One region of the Thermoanaerobacter uzonensis DSM 18761 genome, then DNA from elsewhere that is predicted to be linked to it. Evidence: riboswitches for the same ligand, from Rfam matches in the RefSeq annotation. Region 1 holds a riboswitch; the other holds the start of a gene.
The links. A riboswitch is a leader RNA that binds a small molecule or an ion and turns the genes downstream of it on or off. The one in region 1 is predicted to bind lysine.
Positions count from the first base shown of each region.

Region 1 (8,938 bases):
GATAAGCTTGTAAGAGGAGAGGCTGAGGATAAGTTTAAACTTGAATTGGAGATTACTAACAAAATTGAAGAAATGAAACTGAGAAGTGACAAAGCATTGAATAAACTTCAAGAGTTAATAAACAGTAAAGATATAACAAAAGATTTAAATCCTATTGTAAGTGAGTTAAACAATATAAATGAAAGTTTAATGAAATTGTATAGAGAACTTTTAGATTAGAATGCATTATACATTCTCAGACTGTAGACAAACTTTCGTAAAGGAGATATTTTGCATAAGGAGCGACTTGTTACAAAGCGGTAACAAAACTTAGCAAGACCGAGGGTGGAGGCAGGGCCGAAGCCATGGATGGCGAAGGCGGGCACCTTAAGGCAAGGAGGCCGATTGTGCCCGGTACCCTGCCGAAGCGCGAAGGTCGAGCTTTAGTTTTGTCGCTTTGGAACATCGGAGCGACGATGAAAAATATCTCCTTTGAATATTTTTTAACTTTGTCAACAAACTGAGAATGCATTATGCATTCTTTTTTTGTATCTATAATGTTCCGATTGACTTGTCATTATTTAATAGATACAATTGATGTTAAGATGCATACAGACATAGATACAATTGTAAGGAGGAGTAGAACAATGAATGAAAGGTATGAACTAAATAAAAATTTAGCCCAAATGCTAAAGGGTGGAGTCATAATGGATGTGACAACACCAGAACAGGCAATTATTGCGGAGAAAGCAGGTGCTGTCGCTGTCATGGCACTTGAAAGGGTTCCAGCTGATATTAGGGCAAGAGGCGGAGTTGCAAGAATGTCAGATCCTAAAATAATAAAGGAGATAAAGGCGGCAGTATCAATCCCTGTTATGGCAAAAGTTAGAATTGGGCATTTTGTGGAAGCACAGATTTTAGAGGCACTTGGGATAGATTTTATTGATGAGAGTGAAGTTTTAACCCCTGCAGACGAGATGTACCATATAGATAAGTGGGCATTTAAGATACCTTTTGTGTGCGGGGCGCGAAACCTTGGAGAAGCACTAAGGCGCATAGGGGAAGGTGCTTCTATGATAAGGACAAAGGGAGAAGCAGGTACAGGAAATGTCGTGGAAGCAGTAAGACATATGAGGATAATAAATGCCGAAATAAAAAGGCTTACTACTTTGAGGGAAGACGAACTTATGGCTGCTGCTAAAGAACTTCAAGCGCCATATGAACTTGTAAAATATGTTGCACAGCATGGGAGACTTCCGGTTGTAAATTTTGCGGCAGGAGGAATTGCGACACCGGCAGATGCGGCTTTAATGATGCAGCTTGGTGCAGATGGTGTTTTTGTTGGTTCTGGAATATTTAAGTCACAAAATCCCGAAAAGATGGCAGAAGCTATAGTAAAAGCTGTAACCTATTATGACAAACCAGAAATATTAGCAGAAGTTTCAGAAGGATTGGGAGAAGCCATGCAGAGTATTGATATAAGGAAACTTGATGAAAAAGATCTATATGCTTCAAGGGGATGGTAATTTGCGCGTTGGAGTATTGGCAATTCAAGGTTCTGTTAGAGAACATATTGAAAAATTAAATCTTATAGATGGTGTAGAAGCTGTTTTGGCAAAAGACAAAAATACTCTGCTAAGCTTAGATGCATTGATTATACCGGGTGGCGAAAGCACTGCAATAGGGAAAATGATTGTAGATTTTGGACTCAAAGAGGCTATTTTAAAGCTAAATGAGAGGAAAATTCCTATATGGGGCACTTGTGCTGGCATGATACTTATGGCAAAATATATAGTTAATGATGACAAAGTGCACCTTGGAATAATGGATATTTCAGTTAAAAGAAATGCATATGGTAGTCAACTTGACAGTTTTAAAACGAAGCTCATGATACCAGCAGTTTCTAATAATGAAATAGAGGCGGTTTTTATAAGGGCTCCGTATATAGAAAATGTAGGAAATGGTGTCAGGATACTTGCGAAGCACCAAGGTAAAATTGTAGCGGCACAGCAAGATAATTTGCTGGCCACATCATTTCATCCTGAACTTACGGATGATTTAAGTTTCTATAAGTATTTCTTGAGGCTTAACTCTTAAGCCTTTTTTTATTTTGCAAAAATTTCATGCTGTTGTATTGTCAACAATATTTGATGTGTGTTATAATATAGGTAAATGATAAGCTTTACATAAGGCGTGTTTACAATTGAATAAAAATGAGAGAGCATAAATAGAGGAGCAGGCAAAACAGGTAGCCATGAGGTGATAAGGAGAAGAACCTCCAATACTTATGGCGAAGGTTTGCCTGCCGAAAGGATATATTCGTTCTTGGATATGTCCTTGGGGATGGGCACAAAGTCCATTACTGTCATGGGTGAGAGCCCGTGAAGCGCTATTTATGTAGTGAAAAGATTTTCATTACATAAATAGCGTTTTTTTAGTAAAGCAAAGGAGAAAATGTAGGTATTGTAATCGTTTGGGGGAGGGGTGTGTGAAAGAATGTCTTATAAAGATGAAACATATAGCAAAAGAAAAGAATTACCACAAATTTTTTATCAGAAAGCTTTAGAAATGTTACTTGAGTATATCGATTGGGGAGTACAAATTACTGATAGTGAAGGTTATACCCTGTACTATAATCGAGAATCCTCTAGGATTGATGGCATCCCTGTAGAAGAAGCTATGGGAAAGCATATTTTAGCAATGTTTCCTTCACTTTCAAAAAAAGAAAGTACAATTTTAAAAGTATTGAGAACGGGTGAACCTGTTGTTAAGCAAGAACAAGAAATTACTAATTGCTACGGACGAAAAATCTCTCTTTTCACTACTACTCTTCCAATTATAATCGATGAAAAAGTGTATGGTACAATTGATATTTCTAAGGACCTTTCTGAAGTAAAAAACCTCATGACAAAGGTAATTGAATTACGAGAAGAAGTGCGTCATAACCAACAACAAATTAGCAAAAATAGTGATGAGGCTTGCTATACTTTTGATGATATTATTGGAGAGTCTGAGGAAATTCAAGAATTAAAATACAAAGCTCTAAAAATTGCACGAGGCAACTCTCCCGTTTTTGTGTATGGTGAAACGGGGACAGGTAAAGAACTTCTAGTACAGGCCATTCATAATGCAAGCTTGAGAAAAAACGGTCCTTTTATTGCACAAAATTGTGCTGCTCTTCCTGAAAATTTGATGGAATCAATACTTTTTGGTACAGTTAAAGGTAGTTTCACAGGTGCAGAAAATCGTCCCGGTTTGGTAGAGCTTGCAGATGGAGGGACTCTATTCTTAGATGAAATTACCTCCTTAAGTTTTGATTTACAAGCAAAACTTTTGCGTTTCTTACAAGAGGGGTATATAAGACGTGTAGGAGATAGTAAGGTGAGGAAAGTTAATGTGAGGGTTATCAGCGCTTCTAATATTCACCCTCAGGAAGCCTTAGAAAAAAAGATTTTAAGACCAGACCTTTTTTATCGTTTGAACGCAATTAGCTTGTATGTGCCACCTCTCAGAGAAAGAAAAAGTGATATTCCTTTATTAGTGAAACACTTTATTGTAGAATTTAATTGGCAACTTGGGAAAAACATAAAAGGAGTGAGCGAAGAGGTAAAAAAAGTATTGATGAGTCTATCTTGGCCAGGAAATGTACGAGAATTAAAAGGTGTGATTGAATATGCTTCTAATTTTTGCGAGACCGAAATGATTCAACTACATGACCTTCCAGAACATATTTTAAAAAATGCTTTTATAGCGGGAGAGAAAGAAATAGCTATAAATACTATTGAAATAGAAGAAGACCTTCGTACTTTTTTATCAAAAATAGAGTATGAACTTATTTCTAAGACGCTAAAAAAAACAAACGGAAATATAAGTAGAGCGGCAGAAATTTTAGGTATTCCAAGGCAAACGCTGCAATATAAAATAAAGATGTTAAAAATAGCTTTTTAATTTTAAATTTTCTGCTTAATTTTAGGCAAAAAGACAACTTTCAAGCAAAATGTTTATAGAATTGTAGTTGAAGAAATAGAAATAAAAGTCTTTAAAGTGTTTAATTTAAATTTCAGCATTTCATTTAAAAAAAGAAATAAAAATATATGGCATAAAAGTTGCATCACGCTTAACTGTGAATTTATTTAAAGGATTTATTGAAACAAAGGACTAAAGCTGATATTATAAAATAAGATTAGAGTTATTTGAAGAGAAAATGTATTCATCAAAAAAGGTAATTATACTTTAATGAATCTAAAGAAAGGGGGGCATAATAAAGAAGTATTGAATATTTATGGAAGTTATTGAGCTTAATAATTAACAAATTTTTAAATTAGGGGGATTCTGGATGGATTTATTTAGAAAGAAGTCCGCAGATCAACTGTTGGAGGCAGCAGAACGAACAGGTCTAGCAAAAAAACTAACAGCTATTGACCTTGCAGCTTTAGCAATAGGCTCTGTTGTAGGGACAGGTATTTTTGTTGCAACTGGTGAAGGTGCGTTAAGAGCAGGTCCAGGTGTTATAGTTTCGTATATAATTGGTGGCATAACTGCTGCTTTAGCTGCTTTTATATTTGCTGAATTAGTTACAATGTTTCCTGTTGCTGGAAGTACATATACTTATTCCTATGTGGCTTTTGGAGAGATTATTGCTTGGATAATAGGATGGGACTTGCTTTTGGAATATTTGGTTTCAGCAAGTGCAGTAGCGTCAGGGTGGTCGGGAACTTTTGTAGGTCTTTTAAAGTCTTTCGGTATAACTTTACCGGAGATTATAACAAAACCTCCTATTTGGGGAGGAGTAATGGATTTGCCATCAATTTTAATAGTTGCTTTTGCTGCATGGATTTTGTATATAGGTGTAAAAGAAACTGCTATTTCCAATAATTTGATAGTAGCTTTAAAAATTGCGGTAATACTTTTATTTATTTTTATTGGAATAAGCCATGTAAAATTATCTAACTTAACTCCTTTTGCACCATATGGTTGGAAAGGTATAATGTCTGCTGCAGCGATAATCTTTTTTGCATATATAGGCTTTGATGCTGTTTCTACTGCAGCAGAGGAGACAAAAAACCCTCAGAAAAATGTGCCATTAGGCTTGATGATGGCGATGATAGTTATACTTGCACTTTATATTACAGTGGCTTTTGTGTTAGTAGGCATGGTGCCTTATAAAGAGATTGTTCCCGACAATGCTTTGCCGGGGGCATTGATGAGTATAGGAATCAACTGGGGCTCGGCATTAGTGGCTACTGGTGCTGTTATAGGTATGATATCTACTCTTATCATAACTCTTTATGGTCAAATAAGAATATTTATGGTTATGGCAAGGGATGGGCTTTTACCTGAAGTATTTTCTCATGTACATCCCAAATATAGAACGCCTCACATAAATACTATAATTACAAGCTTGCTAGCTGCAATAATAGCAGGTTTTCTACCTCTTGATATAATAATTGAGCTTTGTAATATAGGGACCTTATCGGTGTTTGTTTTGGTATCTATTGGTATCTTGGTTTTAAGGGTAAAAATGCCTCATGTAGAGAGAAAATTCCGTGTTCCTTTTGTGTGGATAGTTGCCCCATTGACTGCAGCTTTTAGTATTTATCTTATGGCAAGCCTTCCAGTTGTTACATGGATAAGGTTTGGTGGATGGATGCTGGCGGGTTTGTTAATTTACTTTGCTTATGGAAGGTATCACAGTGTATTAAATGTTCAAAAATAAGGAGGCTTAATTAGCCTCCTTTCAGACTATAGACAAACTTTCGAAAAGGAGATATTTTGCAATCGGTGCGACTTGTGACAAAGCGGCAACAAAACTTAGCAAGACCGAGGGTGAAGGCAGGGCCGAAGCCAAGTATGGCGGAGGCGGGCACTAAGATAAGGATGTCGAATGTGCCCGGTACCCTGCCGGAGCCCGAAGGTCGAGCTTTAGTTTTGTCGCTTTGGAGCATCGGAGCGACGATGCAAAATATCTCCTTTTAATATTTTTTACTTTGTCAACAAACTGTAAGGAGGCATAATTAGCCTCCTTTTTCAGTTTTTTGACAAAGTATTATCGTTGTTGGCATTTTGTATCGTTCGCTCAGGTGATGACTAAAATTAAGCAAAAGACAATATTCTAGCAAAAATATAAACTCGACCACGGACTCCAACAGGGTTCCGAGCACTATTATTTTTATTGGCATATATTTTGCATACAAGAAGTGTGAAATCATTTTCTTAAAATATTCTAAAAGTTAAGGAGGTGGGGACAGTTTTGAAGGCGACAATTAGAGTAAGGATGAGCTTGCATGATGCCCATTATGGGGGAAATCTTATAGATGGAGCAAGGATTTTAAGCCTTTTTGGAGATGTGGCAACAGAGCTTTTGATACGGTACGACGGAGACGAGGGGCTATTTAGGGCTTATGACAGTGTGGAATTTTTGGCACCAGTATATGCAGGGGATTTTATTGAAGCAACAGGGGAAATCGTGGAGATAGGCAATACTTCAAGAAAAATGGTTTTTGAAGCTAAAAAAGTTATAGCAGCGAGGCCAGATATAAATGATTCAGCTGCAGAAGTTTTAGAAGAACCTATAATTGTATGCAAGGCAAGTGGGACTTGTGTGGTGCCAAAAGAGAAGCAGAGGTATAGAAAATAGGGGGAGATGAGAGTGGAAAAGCTTATTATTACAGCAGCTATATGTGGAGCGGAGGTAACAAAAGAACACAATCCTAATGTTCCTTATACAATAGAAGAGATTGCAAGAGAAGCTTATGCAGCTTATAATGCAGGAGCCAGCATCATACACCTTCATGTCCGATATGATGATGGGACTCCAACTCAAAACAAGGAAAGATTTAGAGAAGCTATTGAAGCCATAAAAACAAAATGTCCTGACGTGATAATTCAGCCTTCTACCGGCGGTGCTGTTGGGATGACCAGTGGGGAGAGGCTTCAGCCTATTTATTTAAATCCTGAAATGGCATCTTTAGATTGTGGAACTTTGAATTTTGGTGGAGACGAAATATTTGTAAATACGGAAAATATGATCATTGAATTTGCTTTAAAGATGAATGAAGTTGGTGTAAAGCCAGAACTTGAGGTGTTTGACAAAGGAATGATAGATACGGCGTTAAGGCTTCATAAAAAAGGATATATAAAAACGCCTATGCACTTTAATTTTGTAATGGGAGTAACAGGTGGTATTTCTGGCGAGATAAGAGATTTTCTATTTTTAAAAGAGAGTATTCCAGAAGACAGTACTTTTACTGCTACTGGAATAGGGCGATATGAATTTTCTGTGGCAACCATGGCTATATTAGCAGGAGGCCATGTAAGGGTTGGGTTTGAAGATAATGTATACATTTCCAAAGGAGTATTGGCAAGATCTAATGGAGAGCTAGTTGAAAAAGTAGTTAGGATTGCAAGGGAGTTAGGAAGAGAGGTTGCTACTCCTCAAGAAGCCAGAAAAATTTTGGGGTTAGAGGTGAAGTCATGAATAAGGTTGTAAAGCTTGAGGATTTAAAACCTTTGCTTAAAGATGGTATGACTATGATGATTGGCGGCTTTCTTGCCAACGGTACCCCAGAGAGATTAATAGATCTGCTTATAGATATGAGGGTAAAAGATTTAACTATAATTGCCAATGATACCAGTTTTCCTGACAGAGGTATTGGAAGATTGGTAGTAGCAGGTCTTGTAAAAAAAGTTATAACTTCTCATATAGGTACCAATCCAGAGACGGGAAGACTTATGAATGAAGGAAAGCTTGAAGTAGAATTAGTTCCCCAGGGCACTTTAGTAGAGCGAATAAGGGCATATGGAGCAGGGTTAGGAGGTATTTTGACCCCTACAGGAGTAGGTACGGTTGTGGAAGAAGGAAAGGAAAAGATTACAGTTAATAGAAAAGAATATTTGTTAGAATTGCCTCTTGGTGCGGATGTGGCACTTTTGAAGGGAAGCATTGTTGACGAATTTGGAAATATTTACTACAAAGGAACGACAAGAAATTTCAATCCACTTATGGCGTTAGCTGCTCAAACTGTAATAGTAGAAGCTGAAGAAATTGTAAAAGTCGGAGAGCTTAAACCGGAAGATGTGATGACACCAGGTGTTTTGGTTGATTATATCGTAAAAGGAGGGGAAGACAGTGATAAATAATCCTGAATTAGCAAAAGAAATAATCGCAAAAAGAGTGGCAAAAGAGCTTAAAGATGGGCAATTAGTAAATCTTGGAATCGGTCTTCCCACGTTAGTGGCAAACTACATTCCTAAAGGTGTACATGTAATATTTCAATCGGAAAACGGAATTACTGGAATGGGACCAATGGCTATACCAGGAGAAGAGGATAAAAATATTACGAATGCTGGAGGACAATATGTAACGGTTTTGCCGGGAGCAGCATTTTTTGACAGTGCCTTTTCCTTTGCTTTAATAAGAGGAGGGCATGTAGATGTTACAGTTTTGGGAGGTTTGGAAGTAGACCAGGAGGGAAATTTAGCGAACTGGATAATACCTGGTAAAATAGTGCCAGGAATGGGAGGAGCAATGGACTTAGCGACGGGTGCCAAAAAAGTTATAGTTGCTATGCAACATACTGGTAAAGGACAGCCAAAAATACTTAAAAAATGTAGACTACCTCTAACTGCTAAAGGAAAAGTAAGTCTCATTGTAACGGAGCTGTGTGTTATTGAGGTCACAAAAGAAGGGCTTTTATTAAAAGAGATAAACAAAGAAACTACAATTGATGAAGTCAAGTCTTTAACAGAAGCGAACTTGATTATACCAGATGATGTTAAATATATTGATGTTTAATTTGAATTTGTGAAAGGTAGGAGGTTTTACTGTATGATGGGATGTAAATATGGTACACATAGGGTAATTGAACCGAAAGGAGTTTTGCCACAAGCGGCATACAAGATTTCAAACGACATGGATACAATTTATGATAATGAAATTTTAATAGATGTAATAGCGTTG
Region 1 covers NZ_FQUR01000023.1:13,025-21,962, forward strand. The annotation lists gene BUB32_RS11450 (MBL fold metallo-hydrolase RNA specificity domain-containing protein) at 1-219, shown strand, start outside; gene BUB32_RS12995 (hypothetical protein) at 345-503, shown strand; gene pdxS (pyridoxal 5'-phosphate synthase lyase subunit PdxS) at 627-1,505, shown strand; gene pdxT (pyridoxal 5'-phosphate synthase glutaminase subunit PdxT) at 1,507-2,076, shown strand; lysine riboswitch at 2,200-2,379, shown strand; gene BUB32_RS11465 (sigma-54 interaction domain-containing protein) at 2,476-3,927, shown strand; gene BUB32_RS11470 (amino acid permease) at 4,316-5,695, shown strand; gene kal (3-aminobutyryl-CoA ammonia lyase) at 6,230-6,616, shown strand; gene kce (3-keto-5-aminohexanoate cleavage enzyme) at 6,629-7,456, shown strand; gene BUB32_RS11490 (CoA transferase subunit A) at 7,453-8,118, shown strand; gene BUB32_RS11495 (CoA transferase subunit B) at 8,108-8,773, shown strand; gene kdd (L-erythro-3,5-diaminohexanoate dehydrogenase) at 8,807-8,938, shown strand, end outside.

Region 2 (8,938 bases), on a different contig from region 1:
TTTCTATACTGCATTACTATTAGAATTATCACTATCCAGAAAAAAGGATTAAAAATTGACAAAGCTATTGTCTTTATTGCCATCCAAAAAACTTGAATAAAAGTTATCATTTTAACACCTTACTTTATCTCACTTTTTACAATCTCAAAAGCTTTTATAAGCTGAGTATCTCCTTTTAAGTCAGGAGTATCTTGAAGAGTGTAATTTCCAGGAAGCTCCACTACATAGTTGGGCTCAATTCCTTTGCCTTGAATATTTGTGCCATTTGGCGTGTAATACCTTGCAATAGTATATTTTAATCCTGTACCATCACCAAAGTCAACAATAGTTTGTACAAGTCCCTTTCCAAAGGTAGTGGTCCCAACTAAAACTCCTGCTTTTCTATCTTTTATCGCCCCTGCTAAAATTTCTGAGGCACTAGCACTGCCTTTATTTACAAGAACAGCAAGGGGTAATCCAAGGCCAGGTCCTTTAGAATAATATTCTTTATTGTCCACTCTTCCTTTGGTCGTCACAACAACTCCCTTAGGCAAAATTAAATTAGAAATATCTATAGTTTCATCTAAAAGTCCACCAGGATTATCCCTTAAATCTAGTATAAGTCCTTTCATGCCCTGAGACTTTAACTTATCAAGAGCTGCTTTAAAGTCATTAGCTGTGCTTTGGTCAAACATTGTAATCTTAATATATCCAATTTTATCAGGAAGCATCTCCTCATATACTGTTTCTAATTTTATTATCTCTCTTGTTATTGTCTTACTAAAAGTTTTTCCTTCTCTCATTATAGTGAGGGTTACATCTGTTCCTTGAGGTCCTCTCATCATAGCTACTGCTTCATCTAAATTTTTGCCGCTTACTTTTTTATTGTTCACTTCTATTATTATATCGCCGGATTTTATCCCTGCTCTTTCCCCTGGTGTATTTTTTATTGGAGAAACCACCACAATATGGTCTTCTTTATCAACTGCTACAACTATCCCAATTCCCCCATAAGTACCTGTAGTTTGAGTCATAAAATCAGAAAATTCTTTCTTATTCATATATACAGTATAAGGATCCTCCAAAGAGTTAGCCATTCCTTTCATAGCACCTTCTAAAAGGACTGAAGAATTAACTTTATCAACATACCTATTTTCAAGGATTTTCTCAATTTCAAAAAGCTTATTATATTCTTTTATCAACTGGTACTCCTCACGAGAAACAAGGACTTTACCATTAGGAAGAGCCACTGATACTGCGTTTGCTAACATAAAAGTTATAACATTTGTAACTATTAAAAGTACTGCTAATAAAATATAAAATCTTTTTTTCGCCATAATTTCCCCACCTTTTTTAGTCTCTTAAAATTATATGTATATGTTCTTTTTTATTATACAACATTCATGAAATAAAAAAAACAGACTGGTTATTTTAACCAGTCTATCGGATTAACTGGAACACCATTTTTACGCACTTCAAAGTGAAGATGTGGGCCTGTTGCCCATCCCGTACTTCCTGCTTTAGCAATAACTTGACCTCTTTTAACAATGTCACCTTCTTTTACTAATAAAACAGAATTATGACCGTACAAAGTGGATATTCCGTCTCCATGGTCTATAATTACTGCATATCCATATCCACCGTAATAACCTGCAAAAATAACTTGTCCATCTCCCGCAGCTACTATATCAGCTCCTGTTTCAGCAGCAATATCAATACCTGTATGCATCCTGTATTGGTGTAATATTGGATGATATCTCATTCCAAAAGGTGACGTTATAATGTCACTAGAAGGAACAGGCCATAAAAGTTTTCCACCAGTATATTTAATTTTTGACTTCGCTTGTAATTGTTGAATAACTGTTTCTAGTTGTTTTGATTGTTGCAGCAACTCGTCTTCCTGTTGTTCATATAGTTTTTGCTGCCTCTCTAAATCTCTCATTAAACCTTCCCGCGAGGCCATAGCTACCTGTAATTCCCTTTGTCGAGAAACTATTTGGTTTTTATAATTTTGCACTTCTGTTTGCATTTGTGCTAATTCTTTTTCTTTTTGTTCAATAACTTCTCTTTGTTGCTTGTAAGATTCAAATAAATTCGCATCAAAATCTACTATACGTTTTACAATATCCAATCGCGTTATAAAATCTCCAAAATTTTGGGCACCAAGAAGCACATCTAAATATCCCCATTCTCCACTTATGTATATAGCCCTTATGCGCTCCTTCATTGTTTGGAACTGGGTATTTTCCTTTTGTTTGGCTGCTTCTAATTCTTTGCGAGTCTTGTTCAGTTTTGCAGTAATATCATACAACTGTTTTTGTGCATTTGCTAATTCTTGCTGTGCAGCACTAAGTTTTTTATCTAAATCTGCTATTTGAATGGCAATATCATTTTTCTGATTAATTATTTCTTCTTTTTTCTTTTTAGTCTCAGTTATAGATTTTTGGATTTGATTTAATTTGTTTTTAGCATCTTGAAGCTGGTCTGCTTTTGGATAGGACGTAAAGAGCACTGTAAAGAGAAATACAACAGCAAATAGTAGCCATTCCCGCCTATATCTTCTCAATGCCACTTCCCCCTTGTAAATTTTACACATTCAAGAACCTTTTAATTGAAAGTCCACTTCCTAAAGCTCCAATTATTGCACCAATTATAGAAAAATACACCAAAATGTCCCCTACTATTTTTTCTGGTGGCAATAGTTGAAACACTATTAATTTATTATTAATAATATTAAGCACATATCCATAAATCAAAACTAATAGTACAACTGATAACAAGGCACCTACCAGTCCCAATACTACACCTTCAATCAAAAAGGGCCATCGTATAAACCAATCAGTCGCTCCAATATACTTCATTATGTTGATTTCTCTTCTCCTTGCAAAAACCCCTAATTTTATTGTGTTAGAAATTATGACAATTGAAATTATAAAGAGAATAAATATAATGGAAAGCCCCACTATCCTTATTATCTTTATAATTCCAAGAAGCTTATCTACAACATCTTGCCCATAGCTTACTTTGTCAACTCCATTTATTTGCTTTATCTCGTTTGAAATATCTTTCATCAAACCAGCATCTTTCACTTTTACTATATAAGATTGAGGAAGAGGATTATCTTTTTCCAAGCCTTCTGCTAAATAGCTTTTATCTCCTAATTGTTGTTTAAATTTTCGTAAAGCCTCTTCTTTAGATTCAAAAACTACCGAAGTAACGCCGGGCATTTTTTTTATATCATTGCCTATCTGGGTAACTTGTTGCTCAGAAATATTATCTTTTAAAAACGCTTTAAGTTCTAATTGAGATTCTACCTGATTAGTCAAACTATTAACATTTAAAATAATAACAAGAAACAAACCTAAAATGAGCATTGCTGCCATTACAGAAGTTATAGAAGCTACTGTCATAATCCTATTTCTTGCTAAATTACTAAAACCTTCTTTTAAAAAATATTTTAAATTTCTAAAGAGCATATCCATAAACACCCCTTGCTTCATCTCGTACTATGTTTCCTTTTTCCAGCGCTATTACTCTTTTTTTCATTGCATCTACTATGTCTTTTGCATGGGTGGCCATAACGACTGTAGTACCTCTTTTATTTATTTCAGATATAAGTTTTACAATTTCCCAGGAAGTATCAGGATCCAGATTCCCCGTAGGTTCATCTGCTATAAGAATAGAAGGTTCATTTACAATAGCTCTTGCTAAAGAAACCCTTTGCTGCTCCCCACCAGACAGCTGCCTAGGATACTTGTCCGCTTTATCACTTAATCCTACTAATGACAATACCATCGGGACTTTTCTTCTTATCTCCTTAGGATGTGCTCCAACTATTTCCATAGCAAAAGCAACATTTTCAAACACTGTTTTATTAGGAAGCAATCTAAAATCTTGAAAAACTACCCCCATACTCCTTCTCAAATAAGGTATCTCCCGCTTTTTAATTTTTGTTATATCTTTTTTATTAATTACAATACTGCCAGAAGTAGGTTCCTCCTCTTTTAGCAATAATTTAATTAAAGTTGATTTACCTGCACCACTAGGCCCAACAATAAATACAAATTCTCCACTTTCAATTTCAAAACTAATATTTGAAAGAGCTATTATATCTTTATTGTATCTTTTAGATACATTTATAAACTTTATCAAATTTTCTCACCTCGGAATATCGTATAATTTTGTCAAAACCAAGATCGTCTTTAATAAGACAGCATCATCAAAATTTTTAGCGTCTAAACCTGTCATTTTGAAAATTTTATCAAGTCTATAAACTAATGTATTCCTATGGATGTACAACTCTCTGGCAGTCTCACTCAAATTTAGACTATTTCTAAAAAAAACATTTAGGGTTTGTATCAATTCCTCATCTTTGAAAATACCAAAATCAATATTTCTTTTTTTAATAAAATTATTTATCTTCTCTATGTCAATTCCCCATAAAATTTCTGCAAAGCTGTAGTCTTCGTAAATATATATTCCTTTTTCATTTTCCAATTTTTTACCAATAAGTAAGGCTGTCTCTGCTTCCCTATAGGCAATATGTATATCCTCAATTGGCACAAAGGAAGAAGAACTGGCTATTCTTACTTTCATATAGCCTTCAGCTTCTATCATATCTTTCATAGTTTTATAAAGTTCTATTAAAGAGTTATTTCCCTTGTAAGAAAATATCGCTGCAAATCTTTTATCATCAAATTTTACAGTATATAAATTACCTTTATCAAAAATGTTGGTAATTATCTTTATCGCATCGTCAATTTCATTATTCGATTCGACAATTGCTACTGTATATTTCACATTCTTATTTATTTTATATTTTTCAGTGTAATAGGACACTAAATCTGCACTTAATTTACAAGTTAAAGCCTCTATCAAAAACTCTTCTCTATCATATTTGTGCAGTAATTGTTCAAAAATTAGAGAAATTAGATAAAGCACTTTTTTTGATTGTTCATCTTTTACTTCTAAAGCGACAGTAAAAAAGAGGACATCATTGTAAAATATGTTATAGCATATAAATTCCCCTACTTCATATATCTCTTTTTCATCAATATATTCTACATTTATCCTTAAAAATCCTGCTTTTTTTTCAAAAAAATCTTTGTCGCCATAAATTAAATTTCCTGACTTATCTATTATATATAATGGCATTTGAATATTTTTTTGAATATCGTAGGCCACCTTTTTTATAAAGTCATAGCCGATCATTTTCATACCACCTTACTTAATAGTATACAATAATTATACACTATTTCCTAGAAGAAATAATAGGCAAATGTAAATTTATGTGGTATTTTGACACAAAAAAATAAAAGGCGGAATAACCGCCTTTTAGCTTATTACTCTATTCAAAATTGACATTTCTGTTTCTTTATCAAACATGTGCAATTTATTTATATCAAAACCTATTTTAATTACGTCTCCGGCTTTTGCCCTTGTTCTTGGATCTACTCTTGCTGTCAATGGAACACCATTCACATCCAAATATAGATATGTCTCTGGACCCATCAACTCTGTAACATCTACTTTTGCCTCAATTACAGCTTCTGGATATGCTTCCAAGAACACTTCTTCGTCATGCAAATCTTCTGGCCTTATTCCTAACACAATTTCTTTTCCAACGTAGCTTGGATCTTTTAATCTTTTCAAAATCCCTTCTGGCACCAAAATGCTGAATCCCTTAAAAGTAGCATATACTTTTCCATTCTTATTTTCTAATCTTGCGTCAATAAAGTTCATTTGAGGACTTCCAATAAATCCAGCAACAAACAAATTATTTGGGTAATCATAAATAGTCTGGGGTTTATCTACTTGCTGAATAACGCCATCCTTCATAACTACTATTCTTGTACCCATTGTCATAGCTTCTGTTTGGTCGTGGGTAACATATATGAAAGTCGTCTGTAATCTATCGTGTAGTTTAGCCAGCTCAGTTCTCATTTGTACTCTCAATTTTGCATCTAAGTTGGACAAAGGTTCATCCATCAAGAATACTTTTGGATTGCGGACAATAGCACGCCCCAATGCAACCCTCTGTCTTTGTCCACCTGACAAAGCTTTTGGTTTCCTGTTTAAGTATTCTTCCAATCCTAAAATTCGAGCTGCTTCTTTTACTTTTCTATCAATTTCCGCCCTTGGAACCTTTCTAAGTTTAAGTCCAAAAGCCATATTGTCATACACTGTCATATGAGGATAAAGAGCATAGTTTTGGAATACCATTGCGATATCCCTATCTTTTGGTGGCACGTCATTCACAAGTTTGCCATCAATATAAAGTTCGCCCTGAGATATTTCCTCAAGTCCTGCTATCATTCTCAATGTTGTAGTTTTACCACAACCAGAAGGTCCAACCAATACTATAAACTCTTTGTCCTGAATTTCTAGATTAAAATCTTTAACTGCGGTAACACCGCCTGGATAAACTTTGTAAACATGTTTGAGTACAACATCAGCCATTTTTAGATTCCCCCTATTAGAAAACGTTTGATGTTTTTATTATAATACTATTTCTTCTTCTTTACTATCGTCAATAAATATGATATTTAGCACAAATTTTTGTACAATATATATACAGTAATAGGTATTTTTTTCTTTAATCCTCTTTTTTTTGAATTTTATTTAAAAAATTAAACCACAAGAACACCAATACCCCATCAATAGCAATCAAACTCCAAAAAACATATAGTTTCACTATTTTCCCCTCCTCATCCAGGGGGATAATTTAAAAATAGTGATGAGATTCCCTAATGCCAAAAGTGCTGCCACATCTATAATTAGACTATATAAATAGCACCAGTGAAGATATTTTAGTACCCCTATATGCACTAATGAATATTCCATTACAAAAAATAGTACAGTTAAAACAATCACATTTATAAAGCGCAAAATATTATTTCTAGGATATGTTTGTGCATACAATACTCCTATGCAAAAAGGTGCGCCAAAAGTAAAAAATAAACTTGAATTAAAAATTTTAATAATAATATTAGAAAAATCGTAAAGATTAAGACCAATTGCAATTTCATCTACAACAAGTTGAAAACTTAAAGCTAATAGTCCTCCCCATATAGTATATTTTATATATCTCCAATCAACTAACAAAAAGAAAATAATCCATGAAACTATAAAAGTTATTATCCATGGCATTTATACCACCTCTTATTTAGTTTACCCATTTTTAATCTCTAATAAAAAATTTTTTGAAAATCTATTGACAGCTGTTTTCATAAATGATATTATAATAAAAAAATTGAATAACAATACCTCATCTTCTTGGAAGGTGAGGTAGAGGCGCGGGTCATCAAGAGTAGTATACCAGAGGTATTTAAGGGCCAGTGAAGGTATATGAAAGGGATGCTCGCCGAAGCGCGTAAATTCCTTAAAGTTTACGCAGCTGGGCCTATGCCGAATAGGTATAGGACTGTCACTGGAGGTTTCCCGAGCCTTCAGTGAAGAGCTATCTCGCTATAGGGGGAAGGAGGTATTACCATGTCTATGTGCAAAATAGGCAGCTGAGGTAATACTTAGCTGTATTTTATTTTGTTTTTAAGTTTCGTAATTTAAACTATTAAAGTAAATGAGGTTGATAAAATGTTGCATGGTACAATGAAAATAAATTCAAAGGGGCATTTGGAAATAGGTGGTTGCGATACTGTAATTCTCGCAAAAAAGTTTGGTACACCGCTTTATGTAATAGACGAAGAGTTATTGCGGCAAAATTGTAGAGCATTTTACAATGGCTTTAAAAAAGATTATCCAGGAAATGAAGTGATTTATGCCAGCAAAGCTTTCATGACAATGGCAATATGCAAAATAATTGAAGAAGAAAACTTGGGTCTTGACGTCGTTTCTGGTGGAGAATTATATACTGCGTTAAAAGCAGGATTCCCTGCTGAAAAAATATACTTTCACGGCAACAATAAATCAAAAGAAGAACTTATAATGGCATTAGAAAATAATATTGGGAGAATCATTGTAGATAATTGGTATGAACTAAATATGTTAAATGACTTGGCAAAAAAGATGAATAAAGTTCCTAATATTTATATAAGAGTATCTCCTGGTGTAGAAGCTCATACTCACCAATATGTAAAAACAGGACAAATAGATTCAAAATTTGGCTTCCCTCTTTTTAATGGAGACGCAATGAGAGCCATAGAATATGCTTTAACTTTGGAAAATGTAAATCTAGCAGGCCTACATTCTCATATCGGTTCTCAGATTTTTGATGCAGAATCTTATAAAGCTGAAATAGAAATTATGATGAATTTCCTAAAATTAGTAAAAGAATTTTTAGGTTGGGAAGTAGGAGAACTAGATCTAGGTGGAGGTTTTGGAATAGCATATGTAGATGAGGACGATCCCCAGCCAATCGAACAAATAGCACACGAAATAATGCAAGCAGTAAAGGAATATTCCGTTGCTTTAAATATAAAAATGCCAAACATAATTGTAGAGCCAGGTCGTTCTATAATAGGAAATGCCGGAACTACTCTTTACACAGTAGGAGCTATTAAAGACATACCAGGTGTCAGAAAATACGTGGCAGTAGACGGAGGAATGTCTGATAATATACGTACCGCTTTATATGGAGCAAAATATGATGCTATTGTAGCTAATAAAGCTAAGAATATAACATCAGAAAAAGTATCAATAGCAGGAAAGCTTTGCGAATCAGGTGATATGCTAATTTGGGATATTACACTACCTATAATTGAAGAAGGAGATATTTTAGCAGTGCTGTGTACAGGTGCTTACAATTATTCGATGGCTAGCAATTATAACAGGTTACCTCGTCCTGCTGCAGTACTCGTGTCTAATGGTCAGGCTGACATAATCGTTGCGCGAGAAACTTATGAAGACTTAATCCGAAATGATATAATCCCAGAAAGGCTAACCAATGAAAAAAGAAAAATCGCTAATTACTAAAAAAAGAGAGGTATAACCTCTCTTTTTT
Region 2 covers NZ_FQUR01000009.1:68,372-77,309, forward strand. The annotation lists gene BUB32_RS04985 (PDZ domain-containing protein) at 1-110, opposite strand, end outside; gene BUB32_RS04990 (S41 family peptidase) at 120-1,316, opposite strand; gene BUB32_RS04995 (murein hydrolase activator EnvC family protein) at 1,406-2,545, opposite strand; gene ftsX (permease-like cell division protein FtsX) at 2,568-3,461, opposite strand; gene ftsE (cell division ATP-binding protein FtsE) at 3,445-4,131, opposite strand; gene BUB32_RS05010 (PucR family transcriptional regulator) at 4,138-5,190, opposite strand; gene BUB32_RS05015 (ABC transporter ATP-binding protein) at 5,314-6,438, opposite strand; gene BUB32_RS05020 (hypothetical protein) at 6,673-7,128, opposite strand; lysine riboswitch at 7,260-7,449, shown strand; gene lysA (diaminopimelate decarboxylase) at 7,573-8,910, shown strand.
Region 2: another riboswitch for lysine. It lies ahead of lysA (diaminopimelate decarboxylase); the one in region 1 lies ahead of BUB32_RS11465 (sigma-54 interaction domain-containing protein).